Regions from separate parts of the Ruegeria sp. AB10 genome, predicted to be linked through region 1. Evidence: riboswitches for the same ligand, from Rfam matches in the RefSeq annotation. Region 1 holds a riboswitch; each other region holds the start of a gene.
What was found. Region 1 has a riboswitch for cobalamin ahead of ACR0NT_RS08805 (DUF1636 domain-containing protein). Riboswitches for the same ligand answer to the same signal wherever they lie in the genome.

Region 1 (4,662 bases):
GTGCGTCACCTTCCGACAGCACCCGATTTTCGGCGATGGGCAGGTCCTCGGCCACAAGGGGCAGGACCAGACGGTTGGTCCACTTGCCCGGCTCTTTGCGGATATTGGGGGGCGAATTCGAGCTTTCGATCAGCACCGCCGCCGCCTCGGACCGGTCTATGTCGTGATAGAAATGATAGCCATGGCTGGTATCGGACGTGCCGCCGAAATAGTTCTTTAACGTGGCCGTATCGACAAGGACGGATTGCGAGGGTTCTTCGTGCAGGAAACGCCCCAGCGCCGATGAGGTGACACCCGACCGCAGCAGGATTGCCGCGTGCCGCCATTTGCGCGCGCGGAAGGCAGCGGAACCCAGGACTTGCTGTGGTTCTACAACGCAACATCCGCACGGGACTTGGCGTGCTCGGGATAGGGAAACGGCGTTTTGAGGGGCAGGATATGAGCCGACCCGCCGCCTGCGATCTCCATCAGCGTTTCCGCCCGCTCGCAATAGGGGGCCAGATCGTCATACCCGAACGGCCAATCCATTCCGACGCCGAACCGGGACTGCAGCCGGAAGTCATCGGGATGAAATCGCGGAGTATCGCCCCACCAGAAATTCGAGTTTCCGCCAAAAACAACGAAGCTGAGCCAGTCTTTCCGAAAACCGGACGAGTTGCGCTGAGTGATCTCCTCTCCGGTGCGCCAGCCATCGCGAAGCTGCGCCTCATGCGGGCGGAACCCGCCTTTTTCAATGATGAGAATGTCCAGATCCTGGGCAGGGTATGCGCAAAAAAAACATCGATGCAAAGCTACTGCCAACAAGCACCACATCCCATTCCCGGGACGCAACCTCTGCTAGGTCAATGCGGTTCATCTATTCACCCGTGCCTCTGAAGAGGCTCAAACCAACGTCACTGATACACTTAAATAGGATGATATAGGGTACCCCGAGACCGGGGTTTGTCAAATCACCGAAGATGATCGGTTTCTTCCGGAATCAATCTACAAGCCATTCCGCAGTGTCCCGATCCGGCGGCCGCGTCACTCAGAGGCCTTCGCCCCGCCGGTCTTGCGGTTGCCCGCCGCGCGGATGCGATCGGCAATGCTTTGCGCCCACTCCAGCCGCTCGCCCTGTGTCTCCAGGGTTTCGACACTGTCGGCGTCCAGCCGGAACGTCGCCCGCATGGGCAAAAACCCGTCGACCACCATCATGTTCTGCTCTGACGGATCGATGGTCAGCCTTCCGGTCAGCCGGACGGGCTCGTGGACATAGCTGGGCGCCCAGTCACCGTTCAGCCGCACCCGGATCATCTGATTGGGCGGCGGTGGCGGCATGTGGCTGCACATCCCGCGCTTGGGCACAAGATAAGCGATGGCGTTCCCGTCCGCATCGGGCGGCGCGGGAATGGCAAACCCCGCCAGCGTCACCGTCTGACCGTCAAATTCAGGGTTTCCCGCAGCGCCGGCGCGATCCCGGTTCCGGGCCACGGCATGCCGTTGCTCCAGCAGCCAGTCGATATCAATGCCATCGGCGGCCAGGGCGTCCTCGGTTTCGAACAGAAGCTCCTGCCAATTCAGCCGTTCTTCGGGGCTGCCCGCATCCTGATGCAGCCTGCTGCGCAGGCGTACGGCAAAAAGCACATCGTCGAACTGTTCCGGGCTCAGGTCGCGATACGGATCGTCGAAGACCTGAACGGACGGATCCGGCAAGTCAGACCAGTCCAGTGCAGTCCCCGGAGCCGCCAGCACGGACGGACCGCACAGGGCCAACGTCAGAATCGTCGCAAGGGGAAACCAATATCGCATGACCGGACTCTATCGCCCTGCCGGGATCATTCCAGTAGGTTTTTTGCAGATGCCGCTCTTTGCAGAACCCCCTGCAATTGCAGGGCTGCACCGGCAAACAAACGTAGAGGATGTAACTTTATGATTGACGCACCGGGCCATCTCGGGCAGTCAATCTGGTGATGGTTCCCCCAAAAGGGGTGAAAAGGGAATACGGTGCGGCCCTGTCAATTGGCCAACTCCGTGACTGCCCCCGCAACTGTAAGCGGTGAGCGACGCCATACACCCACTGGTCCTTGGGCCGGGAAGGATGGCCAAGCATCGACCCGCAAGTCAGGAGACCTGCCATCATATGTTCAACCAACCCGGGGCGGGGCGTCCTGGAAGGAGGCTATGATGACACGACTGACACGTGTTCCCATGATTGGCACCTTCTCTGCGCGTTTGAAAACGAGCGGAGCGGGCAATGCCGGAAACACCTGATCACTTCATTCTGATCTGCGAGACCTGCAAAGGGCTTGAGAATGCGGATGCCTTGCGCAACGCGCTGACGGGCAGTCTGCCCGCGGGGTTTGCGGTTCGGACCGTCACGTGCATGGCGGGCTGCGAACGGCCGACTACCGTAGGATTTCAGGCCGTTGGCAAAGCCCAGTACCTGTTCGGCGATATCCGGACCCAACGTGACATCACCGCAGTGGCCGAGTTTGCGCGGCAATACCGCCACAGTGCGGATGGCTGGACCAACGCCTCCGACCGCCCGCAGCCGCTGTTCACCAAAACCCTGTCCCGGATGCCCCGGCTGAACGTAGAGGAACACTCATGACAGACCCCGCGTTTCTGGTCGCGCGTGACCTGGAATACTATGCGCTGAACGGCGATGTTCTGTTGCAGGGTGCATCGTTTGAACTGGGCAAGGGCGCAATCCTGGCCATTGCCGGGCCGAACGGGGCCGGGAAAACGACGCTGTTGAACCTGCTCTGCGGGGCCGCCGATCTGGTTCTGGGCGATGTTCTGGTCAACGGGCGCAGCCTGAAACAAATGCCCGCATCAGAGCGCGCGCGCATGATCGCCGTGGTCAGCCAGCAGGAGTTTCCGGACGGCCGGTTGCTGCTGCGGGATTATGTCGCCCTGGGTCAGATCCCGATCCGGTCCGACCGGTCTGCCGATGACCACGCGGCCGAACTTGACCGGATACTGGACCTGACCGGGCTGGACGCTCTGGCGGATAAACGCATGGCCATGCTGTCCGGCGGCGAACGCCAGCGGGCACATATTGCGCGCGCCCTGGCGCAGAACCCGTCGCTTCTGTTTCTGGACGAGCCCACCAACCATCTGGATCCGGACGCCAAGGGGCGGATGCTGTCGCTGGTGGCCGAACTGGGTATCACCGTGGTCATGATCGTGCACGATCTGGTCATGATCCCCGAGTTTGCCACCCATGTGGCGCTGATGAAATCCACACGCCTGACCAGCTTTGGCCCTGTGGCCGAGGTTCTGACGCCCGCGCATGTGCGCGACACGTTTGGCGTCGACTACCTGTGTTTCCAGCACGAAGGCCGGGTGATCCCGGCGCTGGATATCCGAAGAACCCCCGTTTCAAACTAAAGCAAGGAAACACCCCCTATGAAACACATCTGGTCTGCGGCCCTGATCACCGCCATGGCAGGCGGCGCGTCTGCAGGTGAAGTAACCGTTGATAACTGCGGCGAGCCATTGGTTTTCGAGACTCAGCCCGAGCGGCTGGTCGTGCATGACATGAACATGACCGACATGGCCTTTGCGCTGGGTCTGCAGGACAAGATCGTGGGCCTGACCGGCATCACCGGCTGGTACAAGACCAGCCCCGAATTCGACACTCTGCGCGGAGACATCCCCGAGCTGGCGCCAAAATACCCGACCGTTGAAAACCTGGTCGCGGTTGAACCCGACCTGTTCTTTGCCGGGTGGTATTACGGCATGAAACCCGGCGGCGATGTGACGCCGGACACGCTGGAACCTTTTGGCATCAAGACCATGATCCTGTCTGAGAGCTGCGTGCATCTGGACAAGGATCGCCCCGAGGCCAGCATGGACCTGCTGTTCGACGACGTGCTGCGCCTGGGCAAGGTCATGCATGTCGAAGGCAAGGCCGAAGAACTGGTCAGCGGCTGGAAAAAGCAACTGGCAGCCATCGAAGCGCAAACCGCCGATCTGGCCAAACCGCGTGTCTTCCTGCTGGACGGTCCTGCCGATGCGCCCTTCACCGCGGGAAAATTTGCCATCCCCGACGCCATGATCGCTGCTGCGGGCGGCGAGAACGTCACCCATGACATGGATACCAGCTGGGGCCGCACCTCGTGGGAGGCTGTCGCCGCATCCAACCCGGAATTCCTTGTGCTGCTGGACTATCAGACCGGCAATGGCGCGGCGGATACGTTCAAGTTCCTGCAGGAACACCCGGTGATGTCGCAGACCGACGCGGTCAAGAACGAGCTCTGGATCGGCCTGCGCTACGAGGAACTGACCCCCGGACCGGCAAATATCGAGGCGATCTCGAAAATGGCCCAAGCCATGCATCCGGGCCTCAACTGATATGGGCCGATTGGGCCTTGAGCTAATCTTGGGGGCGGTCATTCTGGCCGCCCTCTTGCTGATTTCGACCGTCTACGGCACCACGCCCATCCCCGCGCAGGATGCGTTTGACGCGGTATTGCTGGGCACCGGCCTGACGGACGGAGACATGTCACCGCTTCATCGGATTGTATTCGACCTGCGCCTGCCCCGCGCCCTGTTCGCGGCTGTCATTGGCGCCGGGCTGGGTATTGTTGGCGTGGTTCTGCAAACCACGACGCGCAACGATCTGGCTGACCCTTTTCTTTTCGGCCTGTCCTCGGGCGCCGCCGCCGGAGCCGTATT
Region 2 (4,662 bases), on a different contig from region 1:
CGGCCCCGCGCATGAGGGGTTGGATCATGTCGATGCAGTCCAAGGGCGGGTTCACGGAAAACCGGTGGTCATGCCGGGTCCGGCCGGATCAAATCTGGGGGTGATTGATCTGAAGCTGCACAGGGTCAAGGACGGCGGGTGGGTGATTCAGGACCACAGCACCGAATTGCGCCCGATCTACCCGGCGGTGCCTGACAGCGAGGCCCAGCCCGTTGAAGAAGATCCCGATTTGCTGCGCCTCTTCGCCAAGGGTCATTCGGAAACACGCCGTCACACGGCGCAGCCGGTGGGCCGGACCGACCAACATCTGCACAGTTATTTCAGCTTTTGCGCCCCGGACAGGGGGCTTGCATTGGCCGCAGCGGCGCAGGCGGCAGCCCTGCGTCCGCATCTGCAGGGGACACCCTTTGCAAAACTGCCTGTCCTGTCCGCGGTGGCCCCTTCTAAATTCGGAGGGCGCGCCGGGCCGCGATTTTATACGGATGTGCCACCGGGACAGGTTTTCCTGCGCCATATCAACGATCTGTATGTGTTCCCCAACGAATTGCAGGCGGTTGTCGTCAACGGAGCGCAGATTGGCGACTGGCTGGAAATGTCAGCGGGGGTGTTCAATCAGGTCACACCGGGCCGTGAAACCGATCTGGTCGACCCCAGCCGCGCCGGGCATAACTTCGATGTTCTGCAGGGGCTGAGCTGTCAGATCGACCTGTCGCACCCATCGCGCTTTGACGCCGCCGGTCGCCTGACCGACCCCGCGCATCGCCGGATTCACGACATCCAGTTCGAAGGGCACCCCGTGACCCCGGACCAGCGCTTCGTCGTGGCACTGAACAATTACCGCGCCAACGGAGGGGGACATTTCCCCTTTGTCGACCGGGCCGAACCGATTCCGGTGCCGGCTCAACCCGTCCAGCGCATCCTGAAAGATTATTTCTCGGGTGCCCTGCCGCGCGACCCACTGGAACACGCGCCCCACGCCTTTCGATTTGCGCCATTATCCGGGGCGACAACCTTGCTCCGGACCGGCCCAAAGGCCCGCGATCACATTGCCGAGCTTGAGAAATACAACCCACAGCTGCTCGGAGAAGACGATGACGGCTTTTTGCTGATCCGTTTGACGCTCTGACGGGTTGTCTTTTCCACGCCCGTTGCCTATATCGACCGATGAGAGGTTGGCGCGGGCGAGCGCCTCGCCAACCTGGTCAGGTCCGGAAGGAAGCAGCCACAACGAGCCCCGCTTGGGTCGATGTCCAACCTCTCACTTTAGTTCCCGCCGAAAACTGAATAACAAATTCAAGCGATCAGTCGCGGCCAGACGGCGGCGTTGCGGCGCGCGAAGGCACCGATATGCCCCACCTCCGACAGGCCGAATTCAGCAGGTGACAACAGATGGCGGCGCGCGTGCGGCCCGTACAGATCGGCCAGCCGCCACACCGCGTTCGGCGGCACCACATCGTCATCCTCGAAGGTGAACAGATCCACAGGCGTCTCCGACTGCGCCCAACGCGCCTCGGGCAGAGTGATCCCGATCTCGGGCAGGTAGTTGTGCGGCGCGGTGCACCACCTCCGCCACTGCCAATAGACGCTTGCGGGCAGATCGGCCCCGAATCCCAGCGCCTTGCCCGGAAGATAGCCCAGAGCTTTCACCGCCAGCGGCGCGTGGCCGTACCAGAACAGCAATGCCAGCGCCCGATAGGGCCAGGGATGGTCCGACACCGTCACCGGGCCGGAGCAAACGCAGATCATGCGGTCGATCTGATCGATATCAGGTTGTATTGGCCCCAGCATCCCGCCGACGGAATGCCCGATGCTCCACTGCTGCGCGTCAGGGAATCTGCGTCGCATTTCAGCCCGTGCGGCTGGCATGTCGATCAGGGCCCAATCGGCCATCATGACCCGCGATGCCTTCAACGGCCCGTTCAACGAATGGCCGAAATCACTGTAATCATAAGTTAGACAGGCCACCCCCTGCGCCTCGGCCAGCCAGCGGGCAAAGTGCTGATAGTAAGCCCTCGGCACGCCGGTTGCGCCATGAATGACCACCGCCACCCGAGGCGCCGACGCCGGCAGATACAGGCGCGCGGATAAGGTGCCCGCGCCTGATGGAAACTGGAAATCCTCGGTCGAAACAGTCTGTGTTGCGTCCAGCATGGTGCGGCCTCCGGGATTTTTGAACCGATTGGTTCACTTTCTCCAGTCCGCCGTGTTTCCGTCCGCAAGTCAACTATGACCATACGTCCACCTGGCCGCGCAAATTGCCCGCTTGACTCGGGTCGCCCGCACCCGTTAGCGATGGCTTGATGGTTCTCGACCCCGATCTCGGGGCGGGATGAAAAGGGAACACGGTGCGGTTCTGCCCGGTGATGCCGGAACGAACCAAGGCCGCGACTGCCCCCGCAACTGTAAGCGGTGAGCAATGCCGAAACACCACTGGCCGAAAGGCTGGGAAGGTCGGCAAAGCGATGACCCGCAAGTCAGGAGACCTGCCATCGAAGCAAAACCGAAACTCGGGCGGGGTGTCCGGGCAGGTCGTCAGCACGCTGTCACACCTGATCTACGCCCCGTCTTGCGCGCGGAGGGCGCACCATGATCTGGAAGACAAAGACACATCAATTCACCGCAACCGTGTGCCAGAAAACCGGCAAGACCTGTCCGGCCCTGGCACAGATGGCCCGTGCCGTCGTGCAGGCGATGGAGGCCGCTGTCCCTGCGAGCACCCCGGATTTCGAACTCGAAGGCAGCAGCGAACTGGCCCATTGCGCTCAGGGCTGTTTCGCACGGTTTCGCGCGCAGGCAGATCAGGTTCGTGTGTTTTGCGGCACCGATGTCGACACCGCGATCGAAACGCTGGACGACTATGCAGATATGATGTTCGGCCTAGAATTCACCACACGCCCGGCCAAGCTGTTGCCGACACCGCCCTGCGCGATGCTCGAGGCCTCGATCATCGCGCAAAGCCCGGTCGTGCAGCCGGAACGGCACGCGGCGCTCTGAACTAGTGGTAAGGCCGGGTGCTGGGCGCCTGTGCGGCCCAGTCCAACTGGCCGTCGGTCTCGACGGCGCAGGGCCGTACGGCGCGCAGGCGTTTCAGCGCTGCCTCGGGGCGTTCGCCGTGTTCGACCATAAGGCGCAGGGCGATCATCCCAGACCGCCCGCAACCGCCCCGGCAATGTACTAACACCCGCCCTCCGCGGGCCAGAACCTGTGCCGCCGCCGCGCTGACCTCGGGCCATGCGGCCTGAACCTCTGGCGGTGGCGCGCCAAAATCCGCGACCGGCAGATGCGCCCAGCCGATTGCCGCGGCGCGCAGATCGTCGCCGAATCCGGCGGCACCCTCCTGCAGCATCTCACCTTCAGTGGTCATGGAAATCACCAGATCGGGCTGCCAGTCGCGGATGATGTGAAAATCCTGCCGATAGTTGCCCGCTCGCCCTGGCAATGGCGACAGAGCAACCGTGCCGTTGCCCACCTGCACGGCGTGAATTGCGAACAGTCTCAAGTGATAACCCTCCTGCCTACGCGTCTATGGTACATAAACTGCGACGCAAACGGAAATTCGCCAAGCGGGATGTGGACGCGGGCGGCGGGGGTCTCTACGCTGCATCGGAACCCGAATCCGACAGAGCAGACATGAACGACACGCCCAGCCCCGCCTATCAGGTTCTTGCCCGCAAATACCGCCCCGAAACCTTTGCTGACCTTGTGGGTCAGGATGCGATGGTGCGCACGCTGAAAAACGCGTTCGAGGCCGACCGGATCGCGCAGGCCTTCATCATGACCGGCATTCGCGGCACCGGCAAAACCACCACGGCGCGGATCATCGCCAAGGGCATGAACTGCATCGGCCCCGATGGCGAGGGCAAGCCGACCACCGAACCCTGCGGCCAGTGCGAGCATTGCGTGGCCATCATGGAGGGCCGCCACGTCGACGTGATGGAGATGGACGCCGCAAGCCGCACCGGTGTCAACGATATTCGCGAGATCATCGACAGCGTCCGCTATCGCGCGGCTAGTGCGCGCTACAAGATCTACATCATCGACGAGGTTCACATGCTCTCGACCAGCGCCTTCAACGCGCTGCTCAAGACGCTTGAGGAACCGCCCGAGCATGTGAAGTTCATCTTTGCCACAACCGAGATTCGCAAAGTACCGGTGACGGTGCTGTCACGCTGTCAGCGCTTTGACCTGCGCCGGATTGAGCCCGAGGATATGATCGGCCTGCTCAGCAAGATCGCAGCGGCCGAAAATGCCCAGATCGCGGATGACGCGCTGGCGCTGATCACCCGCGCAGCCGAAGGGTCGGCGCGTGATGCGACCTCTCTGCTGGATCAGGCGATCTCGCACGGGGCCGGGGAAACCAGTGCCGATCAGGTGCGCGCGATGCTGGGTCTGGCCGATCGCGGCCGGGTGCTGGACCTGATGGACATGATCCTGCGCGGCGACGCGGCGGGCGCCCTGACCGAACTGAGCGCGCAATATGCCGAGGGAGCCGACCCGCTGGCCGTGCTGCGCGATCTGGCCGAGATCACCCACTGGGTCTCGGTCGTAAAGATCACGCCGGATGCAGCCGAAGACCCGACCGTTTCGCCAGACGAGCGCGCCCGCGGCGTGCAGATGGCCGAGGCCCTGCCAATGCGGGTGCTGACCCGGATGTGGCAGATG
Region 3 (4,662 bases), on a different contig from region 1:
GGGCCTTGCCACGGCGCAGGGCGGTAAAATGGAACGCGCCGTCCGAGAAGGTTGGGTCATCCTCGGGGGTGCCCCAGACGGTTTGCAGATCATCGCGCAACTGTTCGGGCAAAGCCGCGAGCGCCGTCCGGTAGTCCTTCAGCGGCCATGAAATCCGTGCGTCCAGCAGCGCTTCGGAAATCGGTTCGGCGGGCGCGGTGTCATAACCCTCGGCCTGTAGATCGGACAGCATCGCCTCAGCCGAGGCCAGCGCATCCAGACCTACCGCATGGGCCATCTGCCAGTCCTTGCCGGGATATGTCGACAAAACCAGCGCCGGGATCTGGTCTGCCTTGGGTGTGTCGTGCAGGTTCAGCCAGCCGGTGACCCGGTCGATGATGGCTTCGATCCGTTCGGGCTCGGCCCGATGGGCAAAGCGGGAATATTCCAGATGCGGGTCGCGCTTGCCCGGTTCCTTGAACGACGCGATGCCTGCAGAAATCCGCCCGTCCACCTCGGGCAGCACCACATGCATGGCGAGGTCGGCGGGCGAGAGGCCGCGTTCCGCCTCGGCCCACGCTTTGCGGCGGGATGTGGCGAGGGCGACCTGGAACACCGGTACATTGGCCGCGTCCAGAGGGGACGTGCCCGACGCGCCTTTTCCCGAGAAGGAAGTGGCGTTGATGATGGCTGACGGGTTCATGGCCACGATGTTTTCGCGTAACCAATCGGCGGCTGCAGGCGCTTTCAATGAGGGGGCGAACAGGCCCACGGCCTCCAGACCCCGCGCGCGCAGGCTACGGATCAGGGCCGCGACGGGGGCGGTATCGGCTGAGGTCAGATAGGCGCGATAAAAGGTCACGACGATGCGTTTCGCGTCGCCCGTGAAAGCCGTGTCCACGGGGATCACGCCACGATCCGGGCACCATGCGCCGCAATCCGGCAGGGTCTTCGCCCCCATCACCGGACCGGCATAGAGACCCGCCGCCAACGCCATCTGGGCCAGCGCAGCCTGCGCCGCGACTTCGCCGCCTGTATCACACAGATGGGCCAGCCGCCGCAGGGTCGAGACGGGCAGGGTGGAATAGTCATCCAGCCGCGTGTCCTCGCGCCCATCCGCAGGCAGGACGGCCAGCGCAATGCCCTTAGCCTGCGCCAGCGCCAGAACCTGCTGCAACCCGTAGGACCAGTAAGGAACGCCGCCGATCAGGCGGATCAGGATGCCTTTGGCGCCCTCCAGCGTCTGCTCGACATAGGTGTCGACGGACAGTGGATGTTTCAGCGCCGTCAGGTTGGCCAGCCGCATCGTCGGCATCCGCCCCTCGGCGCCGCCACCGCGATGCCAGCCCGCCGCGAAAGCGCCAAGGTCGCTGTCAGAGAATGACAGCACCACCAGATCCGCCGGGCTCTGGCCCAGGTCGGTCGGGGTCTCGGTTTCCTCGAGCCCGTGGCTTTCGCGGAAGACGACGTGCATGGCTTACTCGGCGGCCTCGGTCACACCAACAAGGATGTCGCGGATCGCGGCTTCTTTGATGTCGTCATGCTCGGCGATGACCACCAGACGCGAGCGGCGCTCTTCACCCGGCTCCCACGGACGGTCGTATTGGTGACGGACACGGGCGCCGACGGCCTGCACCAGCAGACGCATCGGTTTGCCTTCAACAGCGGCATAGCCTTTGACGCGCAAGATGTTCAGCTCATTGGCCAGGCGTTCGATTTTCGCGACCAGATCGACGGGGTCGGTCTGTTCCGGCAGTTCGACGATGATGCTTTCGAAATCATCATGCTCGTGATCGTGGTGGCCGTCGTGATGGCTGGGACGGGCGTCCATGTCATCCTCTGCTGCGGCTTCCAAACCCAGAACGACGCGCACGTCCACGGCACCTTCGGCCACTTCGACCACCGGCAGCGGGCGCGGAGCTTCGGCTGCGATGATCTCTTTGGCCTTGGCCACACCCTCGGGACCGGCCAGATCGGGCTTGGTCAGCAGGATGATGTCGGCGCAGGAGATCTGATCCTCGAACACCTCGGACAGGGGCGTTTCGTGGTCGATCGAGTCATCGGCCAGGCGCTGGGCGTCCACGGCCTCGACATTCGGGGCGAAACGACCGGCGGCAACGGCCTCGGCATCGGCCAGCGCGATCACACCGTCAACGGTGATCTTGGACCGGATATCCGGCCAGTCGAACGCCTTGAGCAGCGGCTTGGGCAGGGCGAGGCCGGAGGTTTCGATCAGGATGTGATCCGGGCGCGGCTCCAACGCCATCAGCGCCTCGATGGTGGGGATGAAATCATCGGCAACGGTGCAGCAGATGCAGCCATTGGCCAGTTCCATGATGTTTTCCGCCGGGCAGTCCGGGATGGCGCAGGATTTCAGGATGTCGCCATCGACGCCGACATCGCCAAATTCATTGACCACAACGGCCAGACGTTTCCCTTGCGGGTTCTGCATCAGGTGGCGCACCAGTGTGGTTTTGCCCGAGCCCAGAAAGCCGGTGATCACAGTGACGGGGAGTTTCTCGAGGTTCGACATATCAAGCTCCAATCGGGGGAATGCGGGCCGCACAGTTTTTGCGGAAATGTTCGGGGCGCTCGCGCCATTTGACCAAACCGTCTTCGGTGGCGAGATACTTGGTGGCACCTTCGACGATGGTTTCGACATGGTCGTTTTCGTTGAGGTGTTCATAGACAAAGGTCCAGCGATCCGGCCCACCGCGCAGCACGATGGAACAGCCTTCATCACAGTTTGACAGGCATTCCACGGCTTTCAGAGTGATGCCCTCGGGCAGATCCGCCTGTTCCAGCGCTTTGTGAAGCAAGGTGCCGGGTCGTTGCGCGTCGTCCTCAACGGGCAGGCCGCGGCGGCACGTGGTACAGACCAGCAGCTCGACGGGTGCGGTCTCGGTCATGTCTCTCATCCCCCCAAATCCTCATTGCGGGGGACGGGGTTTCATGCGGGCCACGTGTTGCGACATGGACCCGACACCGGAACACCCCGCCCGGTTTCATCTTCGGGTGCTGGCAGGTCTCCCGGCTTGCGGATGTCAGAGGTGGGCCTCTGTCGGATGTCCCGCCTTCCCGGCCTTTTGGGCCAGTGGCTGTGGGCACCCTCTCCGGTCACGGTCGCGGGGGCGGCTGCGTTTGACGGATGACCGCTGACGCATTCCCTTTTCATCCATCCGGGGATGGACACCAACCCAAGCGACATGCGGCACGGGCAGGGGCCTTGTCAAGCGCCAGACCGGGGCGGAAAACCCTGGGGACGAAAAAGCGACCAGCTTGTGTCAATCCGCGGCATCCGCTGCCAGCCGGTCCCGCAACCACGCACAAAACAGACCTGCCGCTGCTGTGGATGGCACAGCCTGCTGAGCACTGACGATGTAATGCGACTGGGCAAAGGGAATCGCCGGACCCGCAATCGCAATCGGCGCACCCTGGCGGATCGCGTTTCTGGCGAACCGTTCCAGGATCGTTGCATATCCCGCACTGGCCATCACAAGTTGCAGCGCCGCCACCGTCGTATCCACCGAATGTCGGGGCGGCTGGCCGGGGGGCGCAGTGCCGATGGCTTGAAAATACTGCGCCCAGTTGTCCTCGTACCCAAGTATGTGAATCAGCGGCCCGTTATTCAGATTTGGCGAACCGTGCCCGGCCCGGCAGACCGGAACCAGCTTTTCATCGCTAAGCTTCTCGGACCGCACCCCCGGCCAGTCGCCATACCCCAGCCGGATTTCCACATCCACATCGCCGGGCGTCCTGCTGTCGTTCCAGATGTGCGAGACCAGACGGACCGGAATATCCGGATGCCGGGTGGAGAAGTCCGGCAGTTCGGCGGCTATCCAGTAGGTGGCGGTCGATATGGCAGCGCGGACGGTCAGGGTCTGCCGTGAGGCCGGGCCAAACAGGCTGTTGGTGGACAGCGCGATATCTGACAACGCCCGCCGCACCGTCAGCGAATAGGATTGCCCCAGCTCGGTCAGTTCCAGCCGCCGCGCATTCCGGGTGAACAGCTTTTGCCCCAACTCGGCCTCGAGGGATCGAATATGCAGCGAAACCGCCGTCTGCGTCAGGCCAAGCTCTTGCGCGGTTGTGGTGAAATTCAGATGGCGCGCGGCGGATTCGAAGCTGCGTAGCCATGCGGGGTTTGGAAGGCGGTCCATCTATCACCAAAAAATTTTGCCCATAATGCGTGTTATTATTCATTTTCACTACAGGCAAGCAACAGGGATACTTGGCGCGAACAGCGAGCTTCGGGAGGGTGAAATGAAAGTCGGATTTACCGGTCTGGGGAATGTCGGCGGCAAACTGTCGGGCTCGCTGCTGCGGAACGGAATTGATCTGACGGTCCATGACCTCAATCCCGATCTGGTGGCCGAATTCGTGGCCCAAGGCGCCAAAGCGGCCGAAAGCCCAACGCAGATGATGCGGGATTGCGATGCGGTTATCACCTGCCTGCCGTCCCCTGCCGCTTCGGATGCCGTCATGCAGCAGATGCTGCCCGAGGTCGGTCCGGGCAAAATCTGGATGGAGATGTCGACAACTGACGAGGCCGAGGTCAAGCGTCTGGGTGCGATGGTGATCGAGCGCGGAGGCGCCGCCGTCGATTGCCCCGTGTCCGGCGGGTGTCACCGGGCCGCGACCGGCAATATCTCGATCTTTGCAGGCTGCGACCGCGCAACCTTC

Region 2: linked by a shared signal. The riboswitch ahead of ACR0NT_RS18770 (hypothetical protein) and the one ahead of ACR0NT_RS08805 (DUF1636 domain-containing protein) in region 1 are both predicted to bind cobalamin.
Region 3: linked by a shared signal. The riboswitch ahead of ACR0NT_RS07075 (DUF1636 domain-containing protein) and the one ahead of ACR0NT_RS08805 (DUF1636 domain-containing protein) in region 1 are both predicted to bind cobalamin.

The regions. Positions count from the first base shown of each region.
Region 1 is NZ_JBQGAI010000003.1:276,014-280,675, reverse strand. It holds gene ACR0NT_RS08820 (GMC family oxidoreductase) at 1-136, opposite strand, end outside; gene ACR0NT_RS08815 (GMC family oxidoreductase) at 370-789, opposite strand; gene ACR0NT_RS08810 (DUF3299 domain-containing protein) at 1,024-1,788, opposite strand; cobalamin riboswitch at 1,934-2,131, shown strand; gene ACR0NT_RS08805 (DUF1636 domain-containing protein) at 2,234-2,590, shown strand; gene ACR0NT_RS08800 (ABC transporter ATP-binding protein) at 2,587-3,372, shown strand; gene ACR0NT_RS08795 (ABC transporter substrate-binding protein) at 3,391-4,338, shown strand; gene ACR0NT_RS08790 (iron ABC transporter permease) at 4,340-4,662, shown strand, end outside.
Region 2 is NZ_JBQGAI010000016.1:47,815-52,476, forward strand. It holds gene ACR0NT_RS18755 (bifunctional 2',3'-cyclic-nucleotide 2'-phosphodiesterase/3'-nucleotidase) at 1-1,126, shown strand, start outside; RNA gene ffs (signal recognition particle sRNA small type) at 1,166-1,264, shown strand; gene ACR0NT_RS18765 (alpha/beta hydrolase family protein) at 1,294-2,151, opposite strand; cobalamin riboswitch at 2,285-2,505, shown strand; gene ACR0NT_RS18770 (hypothetical protein) at 2,587-2,994, shown strand; gene ACR0NT_RS18775 (phosphatase domain-containing protein) at 2,996-3,499, opposite strand; gene ACR0NT_RS18780 (DNA polymerase III subunit gamma/tau) at 3,631-4,662, shown strand, end outside.
Region 3 is NZ_JBQGAI010000002.1:415,424-420,085, reverse strand. It holds gene cobN (cobaltochelatase subunit CobN) at 1-1,453, opposite strand, end outside; gene cobW (cobalamin biosynthesis protein CobW) at 1,457-2,512, opposite strand; gene ACR0NT_RS07075 (DUF1636 domain-containing protein) at 2,514-2,888, opposite strand; cobalamin riboswitch at 2,983-3,191, opposite strand; gene ACR0NT_RS07070 (LysR substrate-binding domain-containing protein) at 3,264-4,139, opposite strand; gene ACR0NT_RS07065 (NAD(P)-dependent oxidoreductase) at 4,243-4,662, shown strand, end outside.